Regions from separate parts of the Streptomyces sp. NPDC046805 genome, predicted to be linked through region 2. Evidence: riboswitches for the same ligand, from Rfam matches in the RefSeq annotation. Region 2 holds a riboswitch; the other holds the start of a gene.

Region 1 (10,817 bases), on a different contig from region 2:
GGGGGTCATCGTCGAGCGCATGGCGTGCTTGCCGATGACGGCCTGCTCCTTGAGGCCCTTGGCTCGGGCGGTGCGGATGTAGTCCTCACCGAGGATCTCCAGCATGGTGGCCCGGGTGATCCGGGCGTACATCGCCGCGTACAGGAACGCCAGGGTGATCCACGGCAGGATCATGCCGCCGAACCAGCCGCCGACGCTCTGTGCGAACGGCACGTACTCGGCGTCGATCCAGCCCAGTCCGTAGGAGAAGATCGCGAGTGAGAGCAGACCGGTGAAGTAGATGGGGAGGGAGACGCCGCCCAGGGCGACGACCATCGCGCCGCGGTCCCAGAAGCTGCCCCGCTTCAGCGCGGAGAGGACGCCCGCCGCGACACCGAAGACCAGCCACAGCACGGCGGCGCCGAGCGCGAGGGCCAGGGTCACCGGGAAGCGGTCGGTGAGCACCGGCCACACGGCCTGCTCACTGCGGAAGGAGTAGCCGAAACACGGCGCGGCGCAGTGGGTGACGTCACCGCCGGCCGCGTAGGTGCGGCCCATGAAGATGCCCTTGAAGAACTCCCAGACCTGGGCGTAGATCGGGTCGTTCAGGCCCAGCTTCACGCGCACGGCCTCGACGGCCGCGGGGTCGGCCTGCTTGCCCACGAAGCTCGTGGCGACGTCGACGCCTGCCCACTTGGGGACGAGGAAGAAGATGCCGAAGACCACCATGATGATGACCACGAGCATCACTACGGCGGCGAACAGCCGCCTGATGAGGTAAGCGAGCACAGCTCTCGGCCCGCCGCGGACCGCGGGCCACCGGTGGGGGCACCTCCCACGCCTTTTGGGCGGTGGGGGACCTCCGGTGGCCCGCGATCACGCGTCGCCGGCCTTCACCTGCCTTTCGTGCCGTACGGCGGGTGTGCCAGGGTTACTTCGTGTTCTTCAGGCCGAGGTTGACGAAGTCGTACATGCCGCTGTAACCGTCGGTCGTGTAGACGTTCGCGAGGTTGCTCGAGCGCCAGTTGATGAACTTCTCGAAGGTGAAGGGCAGGTAGTAGCCGCCCTCCATGACCTTGTGGTTGATCTCCGTGGCGATCTTGGTCTTGCCCGCGTCGTCCAGCGTCTTGACGTAGTCGTCGAACAGACCGTCGATCGCCTTGTCGTGGATCATCGCGTAGTTGTTGTTACCGCTCTGCAGGATGTACTTGCTGTCCCACAGCGGCAGACCGTAGCCCTGGACGGACGGGAAGTCCGGGCCCCAACCCATGATGATGATGCCGTAGTTCTTCTTCTTGACGTTCGACGGGCTGCCGATGATGCCCGTGGTCTGCGAGCCGTCGAACTGCTCGATGTCGACGTTGACGCCGATCTTCTTCAGCGACGCCTGCAGGGACTGGGCGGTGGCCACCTCGACCGGCTTGTTGTTGCGGACGGCGATGGTGGTCTTGAAGCCGCTGGGCTTGCCGCAGGCCTTCAGCTCTTCCTTGGCCTTGGCGACGTTGCCGCTCTTGTTCGCGCCGGCGATCCCGAACGGGTCGTACTTCTGGCCCTCGGCGCCCGGGACGGACGGCGGCAGCATGTTGGTGCCGATGTCGCCACCGGCGACCGGGCCACCGCGCGCGGTCTGCAGCGACACGTGGTCGGCGCCGTAGATCAAGGCCTGGCGGCAGTGGATGTTGTCGAGCGGCTTCACGGTCTGCGGGAAGACCGCGTAGCGGACGTAGCCGGAGACCGGGTTGTCCAGGTTGGCCTTGTGCTGCTTCAGGGCCTCGGTGCGACCCTGCGGCGACATGCCGGTCTGGGCGAGGTCCACGTCCAGGTCACCGCTGATCAGGCGCTGGTCCAGGTCGTTGGCGTTCGTGAAGAACTTGATCGTGACCTTGTCCGGGTACGCCTTGCGCACGGGGTCCGAGGACTGCTTCCAGGCCGAGTTGCGGACCAGGGTGAGGTCCTTGCCCGGGCTGTACGACTGGAACTTGTACGGGCCGGAGGAGAAGGGGTGCAGGCCGTACTTGGACTTGGTGTCCTTGTCCTGACGGACCGGGGACGCCGAGGTCAGCGCGAGCACGTCCTCGAAGTCCGAGTTGGCCTTCGGCAGGTGGAAGACGATCGTCTTGTCGTCGGGCGTCTCGATCGACTTCAGGCCCAGCTTGTCCTTGGACTTGTCCTTGTAGGGACCCTTGTACTCGTTCTTGGGGTCGAGGAAGTCCTTCAGGTACGTCGGACCGCCGGACAGCACGTCCTGCGCCCACACGCGCTCGATGCCGTACTTGACGTCCTTGGAGGTGATCGGCTTGCCGTCCTCCCAGGTGATCCCGTCGCGCAGCGTGTACGTGTAGGTCTTGCCGCCGTCGGAGACCTTGGCGAGTCCGGTGGCGAGGTCCGGGGTCAGCTCGGCGCCGGCCTTGCCGGGCTCCGTCTTGCCCGTGACGAGCTGGCGGCTGTAGTAGCGCGAGAAGTTCCACATGAAGCCGTAGTAGCCACGCGTGGTGTCCCACGAGTCGGCGTCCTGGGCGCTGCCGAACTTCAGCGTTCCGCCCTTCTTGGCCTGCGAGGCTTGGGCGACCTTGTTGTTCGCGGCGTCGAAGCCGGCAGCGCCGGTCGCCGAGCCCTTGTCATCGCCCTTGCCGCCGCCGCACGCCGCTGTGGTCAGCAGCGCAGCGACCACGGCGGTAGCGGCCACGGCCCGCTTCTGCCGCCCTGAGGTGCGTTGGGTAGTCACGATCTCGGATCCTCCGGTTGTGATGAGAGATCCCGTGTACGAGGCACGGGTCGCTTGGTGTACGGCAGTTCAGCGAGAGCCCTTCGGATCCAGCGCGTCCCGCACGCCGTCGCCGAAGAGGTTGAAGGCGAGAACGGTGATGAAGATCGCCATGCCCGGGACCACCATGTACATGGGGTCCGAGTCGTAGTAGTCGATCGCGCTCGAAAGCATCTGCCCCCAGGAGGCCGTGGGCGGCTTGACGCCCACGCCCAGGAAGCTGAGTGCCGCCTCGGTGAGGATGTTGGTGGGGATCATCATCGTCGTGTAGACGATGATGGGCGCGACGAGATTGGGCAGCAGTTCCTTGAACAGGATGTAGAACCGCCCGGCGCCGAGCGATCGGGCCGCCTCGACGTACTCCCGCTCGCGCAGAGACAGCGTCTGGCCGCGCACCACACGTCCGATGTAGGGCCAGCCGAAGAAGCCGATGACCAGGATCATCACGAAGACACGCACGTTCGTGCCGGTCAGCCCCAGCATGTTGTTCGGCATGACGGAGACCAGGGCGATGATGAACAGCAGCTGCGGGAAGGCCAGCAGCCCGTCCATGACCCGGCTGATCACCGAGTCGATCCAGCCACCGAAGAAGCCGGCCAGAATGCCGAGGACGGTGCCCAGGATCACGGCGACCACCGCGGAGAGGAAGCCGACCAGCAGCGAGATCTGGGCGCCGTACAGGATGCGGGCGAAGATGTCGCGGCCGTTGACCGGCTCGATGCCCAGCAGATGGTCGCCGCTGATGCCGCCCAGCGCCCCCTTGGGAGTGCCGAACAGCGGGTCGATCAGGCTCTCGTGATAAACGTCGGGATCCTGCCCGACGAGGCTCGCGATCACGGGCGCGAGCAGGGCGATCGCGATGAGCGCGAGCACCACGAGGCCGCCCGTGAGAGCGAGCTTGTCCCGCTTGAGGCGCTCCCAGGCGATCCGGCCCAGGGAGCGTCCCTGTACAGCCTTCGCACCGGCGCTGGCAACCGCCGCTTCCTCGGCCGCACTCGAGACCGCTTCCGCGGTCGGCTCGTGCAATGGTGCCGTCATCTGGCTGGGACCCCTCTCAACCGGCGGTTACCGGCCCACACTTGCCGCGGTAGCGGCATGATCAGTCCGTCGTTCAACAGGGGCGAGAACCCCTGGTGCGGGAGTCTTCAACGCTATGGCGATCTGTTGCCAGACCAGACGGCGAAAGTATGCGCAACCGTGATGCAGCGCTGGGGATTCCGTTATCCGAACAGGAGGTAACGGCCCTCGGACGCGGGGAAGTTGGGACAAAACGGCGATTGTGTGCCGTAAGGAGCGAAGAACCGCTTCTCTACGCGCGCAGAAACGGGTCAGCCGGGTGAACCGGTACGCAAAACCGAACACCGCGGCGTGCGGAACCGGTTGGGCGGTGGGGCCGCGGGTCAGTAACCGCCCTGCACGGGCGGGTAGCCGTAACCGGCGGCGGGGGCCGGCGGCTGGGCGGCGTGGGCTTCGCGGTCGTAAAAGGGGCGGGTGCCGCCCGAGCGCATCCACAGGACGACCGGGTCGTACTCGTCGGTCATCGCGACGGTCGACACCGGCAGCCCGTCCGGGACGGCGACGACGGACTGCTGCATCATCGCGCGCACCGAGTCGACGGCGGCCGGCGACGTGTCGTACACGTCCAGGCCGATGGCGAGGTACGGCGTCCCGAGGGCCGGCTGCACCCAGGCGCGGCGCAGCGAGCGGATCGCGGGCGTGCGGTGGGCGTTCTGCGCGAGCAGGGCGTAGAACTGGGGGATCTCGACGCCGGGTTCGGAGATGCTCAGGGGTCCTGCGGGCTGGCGGTCCAGGCCCGTGGCGATGCGCCGCAGGTCGAGCCAGGGGATGCCGACGCCGCCGCCGGGGGTGTGCGGGTTGAGCCAGATGCCGTAGTGGTCCGGGTAGAGCGTGCGGGCGACGTCGAGCCCGTCGACCACCTCGTACGACCGGTTCCAGCCGCTGGCGGAGAGCTCCTGGGCCGAGGTGACACAGGGGGCGTAGCCGTGGCCGTCGATCTCCATGTTCCCGTACTGGGCGTCGGGGGAGCCGGCCTGGCCGTGCCAGAGGAGCATCCAGATCTGGCCGGACGAGGGGGTCGCGAGCGCGCGGAGGAGCGCCTCGTAGGCGTCGTAACGCCCCGGCGTCACCTGGCGCAGCATGTGCTCGACCTGTCCGGTCGCGGTGTCGCTGCCGCTCGGGCTCACCTGTTGTACCGCCCCTCGAAAAGTCGCCCACGATATGAAACCAGCTTAAGTGGCTTCGCCGACAGCGGCCGCCTCCGAGGCGGGGGCTGACTGCGCGTCGGCGGGTGCGGGTCCGTCGTGGCTGGTCGCGCAGTTCCCCGCGCCCCTGGGTCGGCTGCTCTGCGGTCAGTTGTCAGTGGCCGTGCTGGTAGAAGGGCCTGACCTTGGCCTTCATCCACTCCCCCACCGGGTCCTGGGCCACGTCCAGGAGGACCAGGTTGACCGGCCACGGCGCCGGGGCCTTGGCCAGTGCCCTGCCCAGGGCGTCGAGCGGGCGTTCCCGCAAGTCGCCCTCCCACTGGGAGAGTTCCACGCCGATGAACATCACCGGGTCGGCCGTCTCGATCGCGGCCAGGCAGCGGCGGGCCGTGACGACCACGCCCGTCTCGGCGAACTCGGCCGAGGCGGCGGACAGGAAGTCGACCGGCTCCTCCTGCCAGTCCGGCTCGAAGAGGCGTACCCGGGCGCCGCCGGTGGGGCCGTCGAGCTCGCTGCGGCCCCCTCGGCCGAGTTCGGCCACCGCGTCGGGCGGCAGCGGGATGCCGACCACGCCGTCCGGATTGATGGCCATGCCCACCTGCGGCGGCAGGCCGCGGGCGAACTCCACGGCGGGCGCGATGGTGTACGACATGTGGGAGCCGGCCACCTGGCGGAACTGCTCCTCGGAGCTGAAGACCGGGACGAACACCTGGCCGTCGATGTCCATCGTGGGCAGGTCGAGCGGGCCGCTGTGCGGGCCGCCGCCGCCCGGCAGCGGAACCCAGACGAAGCTGCGGCCCAGCACCTCGACGATCCGGCCGCCGGCCGCCGGGACACCGAGGGACGCCGACAGGACCTCCTCGAGTTCGTTGCCGGGCCATCCGCCGTGCGGATGCGGGTGTGCCTGTGCCGGGAAGTCCGCGGGAATGTCCGCCGGGAAGTCCATCTGCCTCTACCGCCTGCTGGGAACCACTGGTGTGGCTGAAAGGCTAACGGGTGAATGCGCATGCCCGCCGGTCGTCCCGGTCCGTGAAGGCGATGCGCCGCAGCACGTCGCCCGCGTCGCGGTCCAGGAGCACCGCCGAACCGCAGCCCTCGGGAAGGTCGCCCTGCTCCACCGCGCGCAGAAGGCGGGTGACGGCCCTGCGGTGGCGCAGGAAGGCGTAGCGGGAGACGCTGCGGCCGCGCGCGCGTTGGCCCTCCCGCGCCGCGTCCGGGGGCACGTCGAGGAGCACCAGGTGCAGGGTGCCGCCCCGGCGGCGGGCCGCTCGGGCCAGCCAGTCGCGCACCCAGGCCTGGGTGCCGCAGTCGTGGACGACGACGCCCTCGCCGGAGCGCAGGGCGCGGCGCAGTCCGGCGTAGTGGGCGAGGCGGACCAGGGGGCGGTAGACGGCGTAGGGGAGGAGGCGGGGCATGCGGGCGTCCCAGCGGTCACGGGTGTCCTGGGAGTCGATGCGCGTCGCCCGGACCGCGCGGGTCATCAGCGTGGACTTGCCGCTGCCGGGCAGGCCGGTGACCACCACCAGGTCGGCAGGCCCGAAGAGCAGGCCGTACGGGCTCCGGCCGGCGCGGTCGCGCAGGTCCCGGACGACCGGCGCCGGGCCCGGTCCGCGGCGCTCGCGGGCCGGGGCCGCGGACCGCTTCGACAGCGTGATCCCCGTCGTCGTGGCGTACACCGTGGTCCTGTTCACCGTGATCGTCCCTCCCCTGGGGGTCTGGGGTCCCCTGCCCGCCAAGTGTAAAGAGAAGGTAATGCCCGGCGCTTCGTGTTTTCGTGCCGGAACTGCCACAGACCGGTTACGGATCCGGCCTGCCGTTCGGCCACGCGGCGTGTAATGATGTGGCCGCCAACTGCATACCGGCCGTTTGAATCCGCGCGGGAGAGTCCCCGGCGGCGCTTCCCCGAGGCGCCGCGCCAGGGCGCCGAAGGAGCAAGTCCCTCCCTTGAATCTCTCAGGCACCGTTACCGCGCGGGCGAGGCACATCTGAAAAGCGGGCCGCTGCGTCAGCGGCTCCACCCAAGGTGCAAGCCGTGCCCTCCGGGGATCATGGCGAACCTCTCAGGTTCCGATGACAGATGGGGAGGAACGACCTTGCCTGTCATGCCCTGGGAGAACGACCGATGAGCAGCACCGAATCCCATCAGCTCCGCCACACCGCGCTCGACGCGCTGCATCGCTCGCTGGGCGCGACGATGACCGACTTCGCCGGCTGGGACATGCCCCTGCGCTACGGCTCCGAGCGCGACGAGCACATCGCCGTCCGCACGAAGGCCGGTCTGTTCGACCTCTCCCACATGGGCGAGATCACCGTCACCGGCCCGCAAGCGGCGCAGCTGCTGAACTACGCCCTGGTCGGCAACATCGCCTCCGTCGGTGTGGGCCGTGCCCGCTACACGATGATCTGCCGGGCCGACGGCGGCATCCTGGACGACCTGATCGTCTACCGGCTCGGCGAGACCGAGTACATGGTCGTGGCCAACGCCTCCAACGCCCAGGTCGTGCTGGACGCGCTGACCGAGCGTGCCGCGGGCTTCGACGCCGAGGTCCGCGACGACCGCGACGCCTACGCGCTGATCGCCGTCCAGGGCCCCGAGTCCCCCGGCATCCTCAAGTCACTGACCGACGCCGACCTCGACGGCCTCAAGTACTACGCCGGTCTGCCCGGCACCGTCGCCGGTGTCCCCGCGCTGATCGCGCGCACCGGCTACACCGGCGAGGACGGCTTCGAGCTGTTCGTGAAGCCCGAACACGCCGTCGAGCTGTGGCAGGCGCTGACCAAGGCCGGCGAGGGCGTCGGCCTGGTCGCCTGCGGCCTGTCCTGCCGCGACACCCTGCGCCTGGAGGCGGGTATGCCGCTGTACGGGCACGAGCTGACCACCTCGCTGACCCCGTTCGACGCCGGGCTCGGCCGGGTGGTGAAGTTCGAGAAGGAGGGCGACTTCGTGGGGCGCGAGGCGCTCACCGAGGCCGCGTCCCGCGCCGAGTCGAACCCGCCGCGCGTCCTGGTCGGCCTGGTCGCCGAGGGCCGCCGCGTCCCGCGCGCCGGGTACGCCGTCGTCGCCGGCGGCGAGACGATCGGCGAGGTCACCTCGGGCGCCCCCTCCCCCACGCTGGGCAAGCCCATCGCCATGGCGTACGTCGACGCGGCGCACTCGGCGCCGGGCACGGCGGGCGTGGGCGTGGACATCCGGGGCACCCACGAGCCGTACGAGGTCGTGGCACTCCCCTTCTACAAGCGCCAGAAGTAGAGACTGAACCGGCAGGGCCCCGGGCGTCGAGGGCCCGGGCCCCGGTCCGGCGCCCGCCCCGGCTGTGATGCCGGGCACATCACCGGGCGCCTCACCCTGCCCATCTGCGCCTTCCGCAGTCCCCCGTCATCAGCACTCCCCCGCGTACAGGAGAATTCAGGCCATGAGCAACCCCCAGCACCTGCGGTACAGCAAGGAGCACGAGTGGCTGTCGGCCGCCGAGAGCGGCGTGGCGACGATCGGCATCACGGAGCACGCGGCCAACGCGCTCGGCGATGTCGTCTTCGTCCAGCTTCCGGCGGTCGGTGACACGGTGGCCGCGGGCGAGACCTGCGGTGAGCTGGAGTCCACCAAGTCGGTCAGCGACCTGTACTCCCCCGTCTCCGGCGAGGTCACCGCGATCAACGAGGACGTGGTCGACGACCCGTCGCTGGTCAACTCCGCCCCCTTCGAGGGCGGCTGGCTGTTCAAGGTACGCGTCACGGAGGAGCCGGCCGACCTGCTCTCCGCCGACGAGTACGACGCCCACATCGCCGGCTGAGGAGTCGTAGCCGTATGTCGATTCTGAACACGCCCCTGCACGAACTCGACCCGGACGTGGCAGCCGCGGTCGACGCCGAACTGCACCGCCAGCAGTCCACGCTCGAGATGATCGCCTCGGAGAACTTCGCTCCGGTCGCGGTCATGGAGGCGCAGGGCTCGGTCCTCACCAACAAGTACGCCGAGGGCTACCCGGGCCGCCGCTACTACGGCGGCTGCGAGCATGTCGACGTCACCGAGCAGATCGCCATCGACCGGGTCAAGGACCTGTTCGGCGCCGAGTACGCCAACGTCCAGCCGCACTCGGGCGCCTCCGCCAACCAGGCCGCGCTCTTCGCGCTGGCCAAGCCCGGCGACACCATCCTCGGTCTGGACCTGGCCCACGGCGGCCACCTCACCCACGGGATGCGGCTGAACTTCTCCGGCAAGCAGTTCAATGTGGTCGCGTACCACGTGGACGAGGCCGGCCTGGTCGACATGGCCGAGGTCGAGCGGCTCGCCAAGGAGCACCGCCCGAAGGTGATCATCGCGGGCTGGTCGGCGTACCCGCGCCGGCTGGACTTCGCCGAGTTCCGCCGGATCGCCGACGAGGTCGAGGCGTACCTGTGGGTCGACATGGCGCACTTCGCCGGTCTGGTCGCGGCCGGGCTGCACCCGAACCCGGTCGAGTACGCGGACGTCGTCACCTCCACCACCCACAAGACGCTGGGCGGCCCGCGCGGCGGCATCATCCTCGCCAAGAAGGACTTCGCGAAGAAGCTGAACTCGTCCGTCTTCCCGGGCTTCCAGGGCGGCCCCCTGGAGCACGTGATCGCGGCCAAGGCGGTCTCCTTCAAGGTCGCGGCGAGCGAGGACTTCAAGGAGCGCCAGCGCCGTACGGTCGAGGGCGCGCAGATCCTCGCCGAGCGGCTGACGGCGGCCGACGCCCGCGAGGCCGGCGTGAACGTCCTGTCGGGCGGCACCGACGTGCACCTGGTCCTGGTCGACCTGCGCGATTCCGAGCTGGACGGGCAGCAGGCCGAGGACCGCCTCCACGAGGTCGGCATCACGGTCAACCGCAACGCGGTCCCCAACGACCCGCGCCCGCCGATGGTCACGTCGGGCCTGCGTATCGGCACGCCCGCCCTCGCCACCCGCGGCTTCACGGCCGAGGACTTCGCCGAGGTCGCGAACGTGATCGCCGAGACGCTGAAGGCGCCTTCCCCCTTCGGGGAGGCCGACGCGGCCGCCCTGAAGGCCCGGGTCACGGCCCTGGCCGACAAGCACCCGCTGTACCCCGGTCTGGGCCAGTAGTTCCGTAGTCCCTTTTTGCGGCGGTGTCGCGCACACTCGTATGTGGGCGCGGCACCCCGCACCCTGCACCACCCGTATGTGAGGAGTCACCCCGTGGCCATCTCGGTCTTCGACCTGTTCTCGATCGGCATCGGCCCGTCCAGCTCCCACACGGTCGGCCCGATGCGCGCGGCGCGCATGTTCGCCCGCCGGCTGCGCAACGAGGATCTGCTGGAGTCCGTCGTATCGCTGCGCTGTGAACTGTACGGCTCCCTGGGCGCCACGGGCCACGGCCACGGCACCCCGAAGGCGGTGCTGCTCGGCCTGGAGGGCTCCTCGCCGCGCACGGTGGACGTGGAGACGGCCGACGAGCGGGTGGAGCAGATCAGGAAGTCGAGCCGGCTCAGCCTTCTCGGCAAGCACGAGATCGCGTTCGACTCCGACGCCGACATGGTCCTGCACCGCCGCAAGGCGCTGCCGTACCACGCGAACGGCATGACCATCTGGGCGTACGACGCCTCCGGAGCGGAGGTCATGTCGAAGACGTACTACTCGGTGGGCGGCGGCTTCGTCGTGGACGAGGACGCGGTCGGCGCGGACCGCATCGTGCTGGACGACACGGTCCTGAAGTACCCCTTCCGCACGGGCGACGAGTTGCTGCGCCTGACGAAGGAGACGGGCCTGTCGATCTCCTCGCTGATGCTGGAGAACGAGCGGGCCTGGCGCACCGAGGAGGAGATCCGCGAGGGGCTGCTGGACATCTGGCGGGTCATGCAGGCGTGCGTGTCGC
Region 2 (10,817 bases):
CCGTCCGCGACCCCTCCGAGTTCGAGGCCGGCCTGAACGTGCGCGGCGAGGTCCTGCACAACCGCTACCGCGTGCTGACCCTGGACTCCACCGCGGTCCCCAACGCCCTGGCCGCGCTCCTCCTCCACGTCCGCGACGCCACAAACTGCACCCCGCACATCTACTTCGAGTGGACCGAGGGCAACCCGCTGGCCAACTTCCTGCGCTTCTTCCTCTTCGGCCAGGGCGAGGTCGCCCCGGTCACCCGGGAGGTCCTGCGCGAGGCGGAGCCGAACCGCTCCAGGCGCCCGCGCGTGCACGTCGGCTGACCCGCCCTCGGATCAGTCGGCGTACGGCTGCTCGTCCGCGTCGCCCCCGCCCCCTCGATGGCGGACCGAACCCCCGCCCCGACCGGATTCCGCGCGGAAAGCGACGCCGGAAACGCGAGGTAACGCTATATCGCGTTATACCCAACGGCCAACCCCACGTGCACAGTTCCCGCCCGGGGGACCTATCGTGACCTGCATGCAGTCCTACACGATCGGCCAGGCGGCACGGCTGCTCGGCGTGAGCCCGGACACCGCTCGGCGCTGGGCCGACGCGGGCCGGATGGCAACCCATCGCGACGAGTCCGGGCGGCGCCTCATCGACGGCAAGGACCTCGCCGCCTTCTCGGTCGAGCTCGCCCAGACGGGAGCGGGCGAGGAGGAGGTCTCGTACACCTCGGTCCGCAACGCCTTCCCCGGAATCGTCACCGCGATCAAGCTCGGCGACGTCGCCGCCCAGGTCGAGATCCAGGCCGGCCCGCACCGGCTGGTCTCCCTGCTGACCCGGGAGGCCGTCGAGGACATGGGCCTGAAGGTCGGCATGGAGGCCACCGCCCGCGTGAAGTCCACGAACGTACACGTCGACCGCGCCTGAGCGCGCCCTGCGGGGAGCCTGAGGCGTGACACCCTGCGGGGAACCCGCTTTGTGACCCGCGGGGAAACGGACTCCCCGTCGCGCACAGCGCGCATACGCGTACGCCTCCGCGCGCGTGCGCCTTGACGCACGTACGCCCTTACGCACACACGCCTTTACGGCACCGCCGCCGCAGCCACCGACTCGGGGCCGGGCGCGGCCGGTGCCGACTCCCGGCACCGGTAGGCCCCGTCCACCCGGATCGCGTTGATGCCGCTGATGTGCCGGCCGCCGCAGCGGTCCTGCGGGAGCACCAGTTGGGGTCCCGTCAGATCGAGCGGGGCGTCGTCGATGCTGACGCCCAGCAGAACGGGCGCGTCGGCGAAGTCCGGGTCGATCTCGGCCCAGGACAGCAGGGCGTGATGGCCGTCCGTACCGATGACGGCGACGAGGAAGCGCAGCCGGTCCTTGCGCCGGGCCGGATCGAAGCCGGGGCCCGCGTCGGCCAGCACGTCGTACAGAAGCGGACCGGTGAACCAGTGGTGCTGCGTCCCGCTGGTGGCGCACTCGAAGGCCACCCGAACTCTGTGCTGCGGCCAGCCGAGCAGATCAGGCACGGTCAGGCGGCACGGCTTGGCCAGGTCGCCGGTCAGGGCGAGTTCCGCGAGCGTCACGGGCGACCACCTCCGGAAATGACGGTACCCGGGTGGCGCATCCTTGAAAACGCATATGCAAAACCGATCCCGCGATTGATCTAGCTGATGCAATTGGGTATAGGGCTTACGCCTTGCAGATGCGCAGGTACTATCGATTTTGCGGCCGTACCCCGGTCGTGGAAGGGCCCGCCAGCTTTTCCCGAAGAACCAGAGGAGTAGATCCGTGATGACCCGTTCCGCGCGCCGGACGCGACGCATGCTGCAGGTGGCCGGCCTGGGAGCCGCCGCCGCGATAGCACTGAGCGCCTGCTCCTCCTCCGGCGACTCGTCCGCCAAGTCGGACGCGTCGCCGAAGTCGAACTCCGCGGCCTCCGCGTCCCCCAAGCTGTCCGGCACCGTGACGGTCTTCGCCGCCGCCTCGCTCAAGGAGAGCTTCACCAAGCTGGGGCACGAGTTCGAGCAGCAGCACCCGGGCACCAAGGTCACCTTCAACTTCGGCGGCAGCGACGCCCTCGCCGCGAGCATCACGAGCGGCGCGCCCGCGGACGTCTTCGCCGCGGCCAGCCCGAAGACCATGGGCGTCGTGACGGACCACAAGGACGCGGTCGGCACGCCTGCCACCTTCGTCCGCAACCAGCTGGAGATCGCCACCCTGCCGGGCAACCCCGACAAGATCTCCTCCCTGAAGGACCTGACCAAGCCCGGCCTGAAGGTCGTCCTGTGCGACAAGACGGTGCCGTGCGGCGCCGCCGCCCAGAAGGCCCTGGAGGCCAGCAAGCTCAAGCTCACCCCGGTCTCCTACGAGCAGGACGTCAAGGGCGCCCTGAACAAGGTGGAGTTGAAGGAGGCCGACGCCGCGGTCGTCTACAAGACCGACGTGAAGTCCGCGGGCAACAAGGTGGAGGGCGTCGAGTTCCCCGAGTCCACCAAGGCCATCAACGACTACCCGATCGCCCTGCTCAAGCACGCGCCCAACCCCGAGGCGTCCAAGGCCTTCATGGCGCTCGTACAGTCCGCCGAGGGCCAGAAGGTCCTGAACGAGGCCGGGTTCCTCAAGCCGTGACCGACGTCGGCAAGTCCGGTGCTGCGGCCGCCACCCTCACGGGCGGTCCGCAGCGCCGGCGCGTGCGGTCCGGTCGGCGCGGGGCGCCGCTGCCGCTGCTGGCCCCCGGCATCGTGGCGCTGGCGTTCCTGCTGCTGCCCCTGCTGGCCCTGCTCGTGCGGGCCCCATGGACGAGCCTGCCCGCTCAGCTGACCAGCCCCGACGTCTGGCAGGCGCTCCAGCTGTCCCTGATCAGCGCGACCGCTGCGACGGCGGTGAGCCTGGTCCTGGGCGTGCCGCTGGCGTGGCTGCTGGCCCGTACCGACTTCCCCGGCCGGGGTTTCGTGCGGGCGCTGGTGACCCTGCCGCTCGTTCTGCCGCCGGTGGTCGGGGGTGTGGCTCTGCTGCTGGCGCTCGGCCGCAACGGGATCGTCGGGCAGTGGCTGGACGCCTGGTTCGGGATCACGCTGCCGTTCACCACGGCGGGCGTCGTGGTCGCGGAGGCCTTCGTCGCGATGCCGTTCCTCGTCATCAGCGTCGAGGGCACCCTGCGCGCCGCCGACCCGCGCTTCGAGGAGGCGGCCACCACCCTGGGCGCCTCCCGCTTCACCGCGTTCCGCCGGGTCACCCTGCCCCTGATCGCGCCGGGCATCGCGGCGGGCGCGGTCCTCGCATGGGCCCGTGCGCTCGGCGAGTTCGGCGCGACCATCACCTTCGCGGGCAACTTCCCCGGCCGTACCCAGACCATGCCGCTGGCCGTCTACCTCGCCCTCCAGAACGACCCCGATGCGGCGATCTCCCTCAGCCTGGTCCTGCTGGCGGTGTCGATCGCTGTGCTGGCGGGCTTGCGGGACCGATGGGTGACGGCATCATGACCCCCGACACCATGGCCGCCACCCGCACCGCCCCGCCGGCCCACGCCGCCACACCCGGACCTCGTACGACCGCGTCCGCGTGCGGCGGCTTCGCGGTCGCCGCGCCGGGGCGGCCGCCGCTCCGCTCGACCCCTGGATGTGCACTTCATGACCGACATCGACGACACCACGGACGGGCTCGTCACCGCGGGCGGCGTGCGCGGGGACGGCCTCGACGCCCGGCTCGTCGTCGAGCGCGGTTCCTTCCGCCTCGATGTCGGGCTGAGTGCCGCACCGGGGGACGTCGTCGCGCTCCTCGGTCCCAACGGCGCGGGGAAGACGACGGCCCTGCGGGCGCTCGCCGGCCTCGCCCCGCTCACCGGCGGCCATCTGCGCCTGGACGGCCACGCGCTGGACCGTACGCCGCCGGAGTCACGGCCCGTCGGTGTCGTCTTCCAGGACTACCTGCTCTTCCCGCACCTGTCCGCGCTCGACAACGTGGCCTTCGGCCCGCGCTGTCAGGGCACGCCCAAGGCGGAGGCGCGCGCCCAGGCCGCCGCGTGGCTGGACCGCATGGGGCTCGCCGACCACGCGGGCGCCAAGCCGCGACGCCTCTCCGGCGGCCAGGCGCAGCGCGTCGCCCTGGCCCGCGCCCTGGCCACGCGTCCCCGGCTGCTGCTCCTCGACGAGCCGCTCGCGGCCCTGGACGCCCGCACGCGTCTGGAGGTGCGCGCCCAGCTGCGCCGCCATCTGGCCGAGTTCGAGGCGGTCGCCGTCCTGGTGACGCACGACCCCCTCGACGCCATGGTGCTCGCCGACCGGCTGGTGGTCGTCGAGCACGGGCGGGTGGTCCAGGAGGGCGCCCCCGCCGACATCGCCCGCCATCCGCGTACGGACTACATCGCGCAGTTGGTCGGCCTGAACCTCTACCGGGGGCAGGCCGAGGGCCACACGGTCCGGCTGGACACCGGCCCCGCCATCACCACGACGGAGGATCTGTCGGGCTCGGTCTTCGTGGCCTTCCCGCCGGGCGCCGTCACCCTCTACCGCGACCGCCCCGCCGGCTCCAGCGCCCGCAACCTCTGGAGTTGCCAGGTGACCGGCCTGGAGACCCACGCCGACCAGATCCGCGTGGACCTCGGGGGCGAACTCCCCCTCGCCGCCGATCTCACCACGGCCGCGGCCGCCGAGCTCGGCCTGCAGCCGGGGACACCGGTCTGGGCGACCGTGAAGGCGACGCAGACGCACGCCTACCCGGCCTGAGCAGGCGATTACGGCTACGGTGGGGATCACCAGGGGCCAAAACCCCCCAAACCCCCATATCCTGCGAGGCGTTCCCCATGAGCCTGAGCATTCGCAACCAGCTCCCCGGCACCGTCACGGCCGTCACCCCGGGCGAGGCGATGGCCACCGTCAAGGTCGACCTCTCCAACGGCCAGCACCTCACGTCCGCGATCACCCTGGACGCCGCCGAGGACCTCGGTCTCGCCGCGGGCTCATCCGTACGTGCTCTCGTGAAGTCGACCGAGGTCTCCCTCGCCACCGCGCCGGTCGACCACGTCTCGATCCGCAACCAGCTCCCCGGCAAGATCACCGAGATCTCCACCGGTGGCGCCATGGCCTCCGTGAAGATCGCCTTCGGCGGCGGCGAGCTGACCTCGGCCATCACCAAGGAGTCGGCCACCGACCTCGGCCTGTCCGTCGGCTCCCCCGTCATCGCGCTGATCAAGTCGACCGAGGTGTCGCTCGAGACGGCGTAAGGGAACATACGGAGACGCCTGAGGGCTCCCACCCGGACCGGGTGGGAGCCCTCAGGCATGTCATGCGGGGCGCGCTCAGTCCTCGTACGCGTCCGGCGGCGGGCAGGAACAGACCAGGTTCCGGTCGCCGAAGGCCTGGTCGATACGGCGCACCGGCGGCCAGTACTTGTCGGCGGCCGCGACACCGGCCGGGAAGACGGCCTCCTCACGGCTGTAGGCGTGCGCCCACTCGCCGCCGAGCGCCGCCGCGGTGTGCGGGGCGCCCCGCAGCGGGTTGTCGTCCGCGGGCCACTCGCCGGAGCCGACCTTCTCGATCTCCGCGCGGATGGCGATCATCGCCTCGCAGAACCGGTCCAGCTCGGTCAGGTCCTCGGACTCGGTCGGCTCGATCATCAGCGTGCCGGCCACCGGGAAGGACATCGTCGGCGCGTGGAAGCCGTGGTCGATGAGCCGCTTGGCGACGTCGTCGACGCTCACGCCGGTCGCCTTGGTCAGCGGGCGCAGGTCGATGATGCACTCGTGCGCGACCAGACCGCCGGGGCCGGTGTAGAGCACCGGGTAGTGCGGCTCCAGGCGCTTGGCGATGTAGTTGGCGGAGAGCACGGCCACCTGCGTGGCCCGCTTCAGCCCCTCGCCGCCCATGAGACGGACGTACGCCCAGGAGATCGGCAGGATGCCCGCGGAGCCCCAGGGAGCGGCCGAGATCGGTCCCACACCCGTCTCCGGCCCGGCCTCCGGCTGCAGCCGGTGGTTCGGCAGGTACGGCGCCAGGTGCGACCGTACGGCCACCGGGCCGACGCCCGGACCGCCGCCGCCGTGCGGGATGCAGAACGTCTTGTGCAGGTTCAGGTGGGAGACGTCGCCGCCGAAGTGGCCCGGCTTGGCGAGGCCGACCAGGGCGTTGAGGTTGGCGCCGTCGACGTAGACCTGACCGCCGGCCTCGTGCACCTGGGCGCAGATGTCGGCGACGTGCTCCTCGAACACACCGTGCGTGGACGGGTAGGTGATCATCAGCACGGCGAGCTCGTCGCGGTACTGCTCGATCTTGGCGCGCAGGTCCTCGACGTCGATCTCGCCGTCCTCGGCGGTCTTCACGACGACGACCTTCATGCCCGCCATGACGGCGCTGGCCGCGTTGGTGCCGTGCGCGGAGGACGGGATGAGGCAGACGGTGCGCTGCTCGTCGCCGTTGGCGCGGTGGTAGGCGCGCACGGCGAGCAGACCCGCGAACTCGCCCTGGGAACCGGCGTTCGGCTGGAGCGACACCTTGTCGTACCCGGTGACCTCGGCGAGCCGCTCCTCCAGCTCACGGATGAGCGTGAGGTAGCCCTCGGCCTGCTCGGCGGGCGCGAAGGGGTGCATCTGCCCGAACTCGGACCAGGTGACGGGCTCCATCTCCGTGGTCGCGTTGAGCTTCATGGTGCAGGAGCCCAGCGGGATCATGCCGCGGTCGAGCGCGTAGTCGCGGTCGGCCAGCCTGCGCAGGTAGCGCAGCATCGCGGTCTCGGAGCGGTGCTGGTGGAAGACGGGGTGGGCGAGGTAGTCGTCGGTGCGCAGCTGCGCGTCCGGGAGGGTGTCCTCGGTGACGGCGTCCAGCGCCTCGATGTCGCCCTCGACGCCGAACGCGGCCCAGACGGCCTCCAACGCGGCCCGGTCGGTGGTCTCGTCGCAGGCGACGGACACGTGGTCGGCGTCGACGAGGCGCAGGTTGACGCCGCCCTCACGCGCTGCGGCGACGATCTCGGCGGCCCGGCCCTCGGCCTTGACGGTCAGGGTGTCGAAGTAGGCGCCGTGGACGAGCTCGACGCCGCCCTTGGCGAGCCCGGCGGCCAGGATCGTGGCGTAGCGGTGGGTGCGCCGGGCAATGGCCTTGAGGCCCTCGGGGCCGTGGTAGACGGCGTACATGCCGGCCATGACGGCCAGCAGGACCTGCGCGGTGCAGATGTTGCTGGTCGCCTTCTCCCGGCGGATGTGCTGCTCGCGGGTCTGCAGAGCGAGGCGGTAGGCCTTGTTGCCGTCGGCGTCGACGGAGACGCCGACGAGGCGGCCGGGCAGGCTGCGCGCGAACTTCTCGTGCACGGCCATGTAGCCGGCGTGTGGCCCGCCGAAGCCCATCGGCACACCGAAGCGCTGCGTCGTACCGACGGCGATGTCCGCGCCCAGCTCGCCGGGCGAGGTCAGCAGGGTGAGCGCGAGCAGGTCCGCGGCGACGGTGACGAGCGCGCCGAGCTCGTGCGCCCGGTCGATGACCGGCTTGATGTCGCGTACGGCACCGGAGGCGCCCGGGTACTGGATCAGCACGCCGTTGATCTCGCGCTCGGCGAGCTCGGCCGGGATGCCGTCGCTGAGGTCGGCGACGACGACCTCGACGCCGGTCGGTTCGGCGCGGGTCTGGATGACGGCGACGGTCTGCGGCAGCGCGTCCGCGTCGACCAGGAAGAGGCCCTTCTTGTTCTTGCCCATGCGCCGGGACAGCGCCATGGCCTCGGCGGCCGCGGTGCCCTCGTCGAGGAGGGAGGCACCGGAGGTGGGCAGCCCGGTGAGCTCGGCGACCATCGTCTGGAAGTTCAGCAGGGCTTCCAGACGGCCCTGCGAGATCTCAGGCTGGTACGGCGTGTAGGCCGTGTACCAGGCCGGGTTCTCCATGACGTTGCGCAGGATGACGGGCGGCGTGAAGGTGCCGTAGTACCCGAGGCCGATCATCGAGCCGAGGACCTGGTTGCGGTCGGCGAGGGAGCGCAGCTCGGCGAGCACCTCCGGCTCGGTGCGCGCGCCCGGCAGGTCCAGCGCGTCGGCGTTCTTGATCACATCCGGAACCGCGGCGGCGGTGAGCTCGTCGAGCGACCCGTACCCGACCTGCGCGAGCATCTTGGCCCGCGCCTCCTGGTCGGGTCCGATGTGGCGCTGCTCGAAGGGAATGCCGTGTTCGAGCTCGGTGAGCGGAATGCGAGGGGCGGTCATTGCGGAGGCCTCCTGGTCTGACGCGACCTTCGAGGGGCACCCCGGCGCGGGTACCCCGACGGCCTCCCCCTCTGTCATCTCGACCTGAGAGCTTCACCGGGGGCCCGAGGGCTCCGGCTTTCACCGTCGGTGAGAGCGGAAGCCGTCGACACCCGCCCTGCTTTCCAGAGTGACCTCGTCCGTGCGGTACGTGGGCCTGAGAGATTCCGGGGAGGATTTGCTCCTTCGGCGCCTCCGGCGATGCCCGGAGGACTCTCCCGCACGGGGTCAGCAGCCGCTTGCCAGACTACCAGCGAGCTCAACGCCGGCCGCTTCGAGTGGCCGGGTTGCCGAATGTGCTCTTTCGTAGTGCTGACGGATGGTTCGCCTGCGACCAAGAGGAGGGCCCGTGCAGACCGACATCGATCCGCGCAACCTGATCGGCCGCAAGGCGTTCGACCGCAATGGCACCAAGATCGGCACGATCGACGAGGTGTACCTCGACGACGCCACCGGCGTGCCCGAGTGGGCGGCCATACGGACCGGCCTCTTCTCCCGGGACGCCTTCGTCCCCCTCGAACCGAGCGAGCTGATCGAGGGTGCCCTGCGCGTCCCCTTCGAGCGGGCCCTCATCAAGGACGCCCCCGACTTCGGCGTGGGTCGCCACCTCTCCCCGGAACAGGAACTCCAGCTCTACCACCACTACGGCCTCGACGTGGCCGCACCTCCCTCCGTCCCGGACCACGACTTCGGCAAGCTCGCGGGCACGGACGAGGTCTGAGGCCCCGGCACTTCCTCCGCACCCCCGGCCCCCTCCGGAGTCCTCGACACCAACGGCAGCGGATCCGCCGGTTCGAGCTCCGGATCGGCTGTGCGGAAAGTCCGTACGCGCCCGGGTGCCGAGTCCGGTGTCTCGAAGCGCACGGTGACACGGCCCAAGCCGCTGCCCTGCACCCAGCCGTGCCCGTACGCGCTGTGCCGCACGTCGTGCCCGGCGGCCCAGTGCCGCTCGACGCTCCCCGTCCGCTCCTCGACGGGTTCCACCACGGCCTCCCTGCCGTCCCTGCCTGCCTCGCCTTCCTTGCCCTCCTCGGCTGCCACGTCCGCCCGCTCGCCCGCGGCCTGCGCGAACAGGTCCTCCTGTGTGTAGTCGGCGAGTCCCGAGACGCCCACACCCAGCAGGCGCACTCCCCCCGTCGTGTCCACGGCGTCCAGCAGCCGCGCGACCGCCTCCCGCACCACCGCCGGATCGTCCGTGGGCCCACGGAGCGTCTCCGACCGGGTCAGCGTCGAGAAGTCGTACCGCCGCACCTTGAGCACGATGGTCCGCCCGGACAGCCCGGCCCCGCGCAGTCTTCGCACGCAGCGGTCCGCGAGCCGCTGCACCTCCAGCCCCACACGCACCCGGTCGTGGATGTCCACGTCGTACGTGTCCTCGACCGACACCGACTTGGCCTCGCGCTCGGCCACCACGGGCCGCTCGTCGTGCGCCTGCGCCATGGCGTACAACGCGTGCCCGTGCGCCTTTCCCAGCAGCCGTACGAGCTCGTCCTCGCCCGCCTCGGCGAGTTCGCCGACCGTCGTGATCCCGGCCCGCCGCAGATGGTCGCCGGTCGCCGGCCCCACTCCCGGCAGCGTCCGCACCGACATGGGCGCGAGCAGGGCCCGCTCGGTGCCCGGCTCGATCAGCACCAGTCCGTCGGGCTTGGCCTGCTCCGAGGCGATCTTAGCGAGCATCTTGGACGCGGCGAGCCCCACCGAGCCCGTGAGCCCCGTGACGGCGCGTATGTCCGCGCGCAGCCGCACTCCGGCCAGCCGGGCCGACTCCTCGTCCCGGGCCGCTCCCCCGGCCTCCAGATCCACGAACGCCTCGTCCAGGCTCAGCGGCTCCACCAGCGGCGACAGCTCCCGCAGCAGCGCCATCACCTGCTCGCTGATCGATCGGTAGACCCCGAAGCGGGGCACGAGATAGGCGGCGTTCGGCGCCAGCCGGCGTGCCTGGGCCATGGGCATCGCCGAGTGGACTCCGAAGACCCTGGCCTCGTACGACGCGGTGGCCACCACCCCGCGCGGTCCGAGTCCGCCCACGACGACGGCCTTCCCACGCAGGCTCGGCTTGGACGCCTGCTCCACCGAGGCGAAGAAGGCATCCATGTCGAGATGCAGGATCGTGGGCGCGTTTCTCACAACTCCGATGCTGCACCACGCCACTGACAATGCCCCGCGCGCGGCACACGGCACGCGCGCGGCGGCCCGTCACACCGGAGGGCTGCTGTTCACGTTCACCGGAGGGCTACTGCTCAGACGGCCCGGTTGCGGCGCCGCGCAAGCTCGTCCGCGGGGTTGCGCCCGACGAGGGTCTCCCCGGTGTCGATGCGCTCCCCGTGCAACTGGGACAGCGCGTTCTCCACGTCCCGCCAGACCACGCCCACCGCGATCCCGAAGATGCCCTGGCCGCCCTGCAGCAAAGCGTGGACCTCGTCGGGCGAGGTGCACTCGTAGACCGTGGCGCCGTCGCTCATCAGCGTCATGCGCTCCAGATCGCTGAAGCCGCGTTCGCGCAGATGCTGGACGGCGGTGCGGATGTTCTGCAGGGACACCCCGGTGTCCAGGAAGCGCTTGACGATCTTCAGGACGACGACGTCCCTGAAGCTGTACAGACGCTGCGTACCCGACCCGTAGGCGG

Evidence for each region. A riboswitch is a leader RNA that binds a small molecule or an ion and turns the genes downstream of it on or off. The one in region 2 is predicted to bind glycine.
Region 1: it holds a riboswitch for glycine, as region 2 does, so the genes downstream of both, gcvT (glycine cleavage system aminomethyltransferase GcvT) here and gcvP (aminomethyl-transferring glycine dehydrogenase) in region 2, are expected to answer to the same signal.

What each region holds. Positions count from the first base shown of each region.
Region 1 covers NZ_JBEYYC010000005.1:199,137-209,953, forward strand. The annotation lists gene ABZ910_RS08620 (ABC transporter permease) at 1-768, opposite strand, end outside; gene ABZ910_RS08625 (ABC transporter substrate-binding protein) at 911-2,704, opposite strand; gene ABZ910_RS08630 (ABC transporter permease) at 2,774-3,781, opposite strand; gene ABZ910_RS08635 (enhanced serine sensitivity protein SseB C-terminal domain-containing protein) at 4,144-4,947, opposite strand; gene ABZ910_RS08640 (enhanced serine sensitivity protein SseB) at 5,120-5,911, opposite strand; gene ABZ910_RS08645 (AAA family ATPase) at 5,955-6,656, opposite strand; glycine riboswitch at 6,833-6,944, shown strand; gene gcvT (glycine cleavage system aminomethyltransferase GcvT) at 7,088-8,215, shown strand; gene gcvH (glycine cleavage system protein GcvH) at 8,379-8,756, shown strand; gene glyA (serine hydroxymethyltransferase) at 8,771-10,048, shown strand; gene ABZ910_RS08665 (L-serine ammonia-lyase) at 10,142-10,817, shown strand, end outside.
Region 2 covers NZ_JBEYYC010000015.1:174,229-185,045, forward strand. The annotation lists gene ABZ910_RS18550 (amino acid transporter) at 1-308, shown strand, start outside; gene ABZ910_RS18555 (helix-turn-helix transcriptional regulator) at 505-900, shown strand; gene ABZ910_RS18560 (molybdopterin-dependent oxidoreductase) at 1,056-1,553, opposite strand; gene modA (molybdate ABC transporter substrate-binding protein) at 1,762-2,598, shown strand; gene ABZ910_RS18570 (ABC transporter permease) at 2,595-3,452, shown strand; gene ABZ910_RS18575 (ABC transporter ATP-binding protein) at 3,600-4,694, shown strand; gene ABZ910_RS18580 (TOBE domain-containing protein) at 4,772-5,191, shown strand; gene gcvP (aminomethyl-transferring glycine dehydrogenase) at 5,267-8,152, opposite strand; glycine riboswitch at 8,327-8,422, opposite strand; gene ABZ910_RS18590 (PRC-barrel domain-containing protein) at 8,541-8,912, shown strand; gene ABZ910_RS18595 (DNA polymerase IV) at 8,834-10,318, opposite strand; gene ABZ910_RS18600 (MerR family transcriptional regulator) at 10,432-10,817, opposite strand, start outside.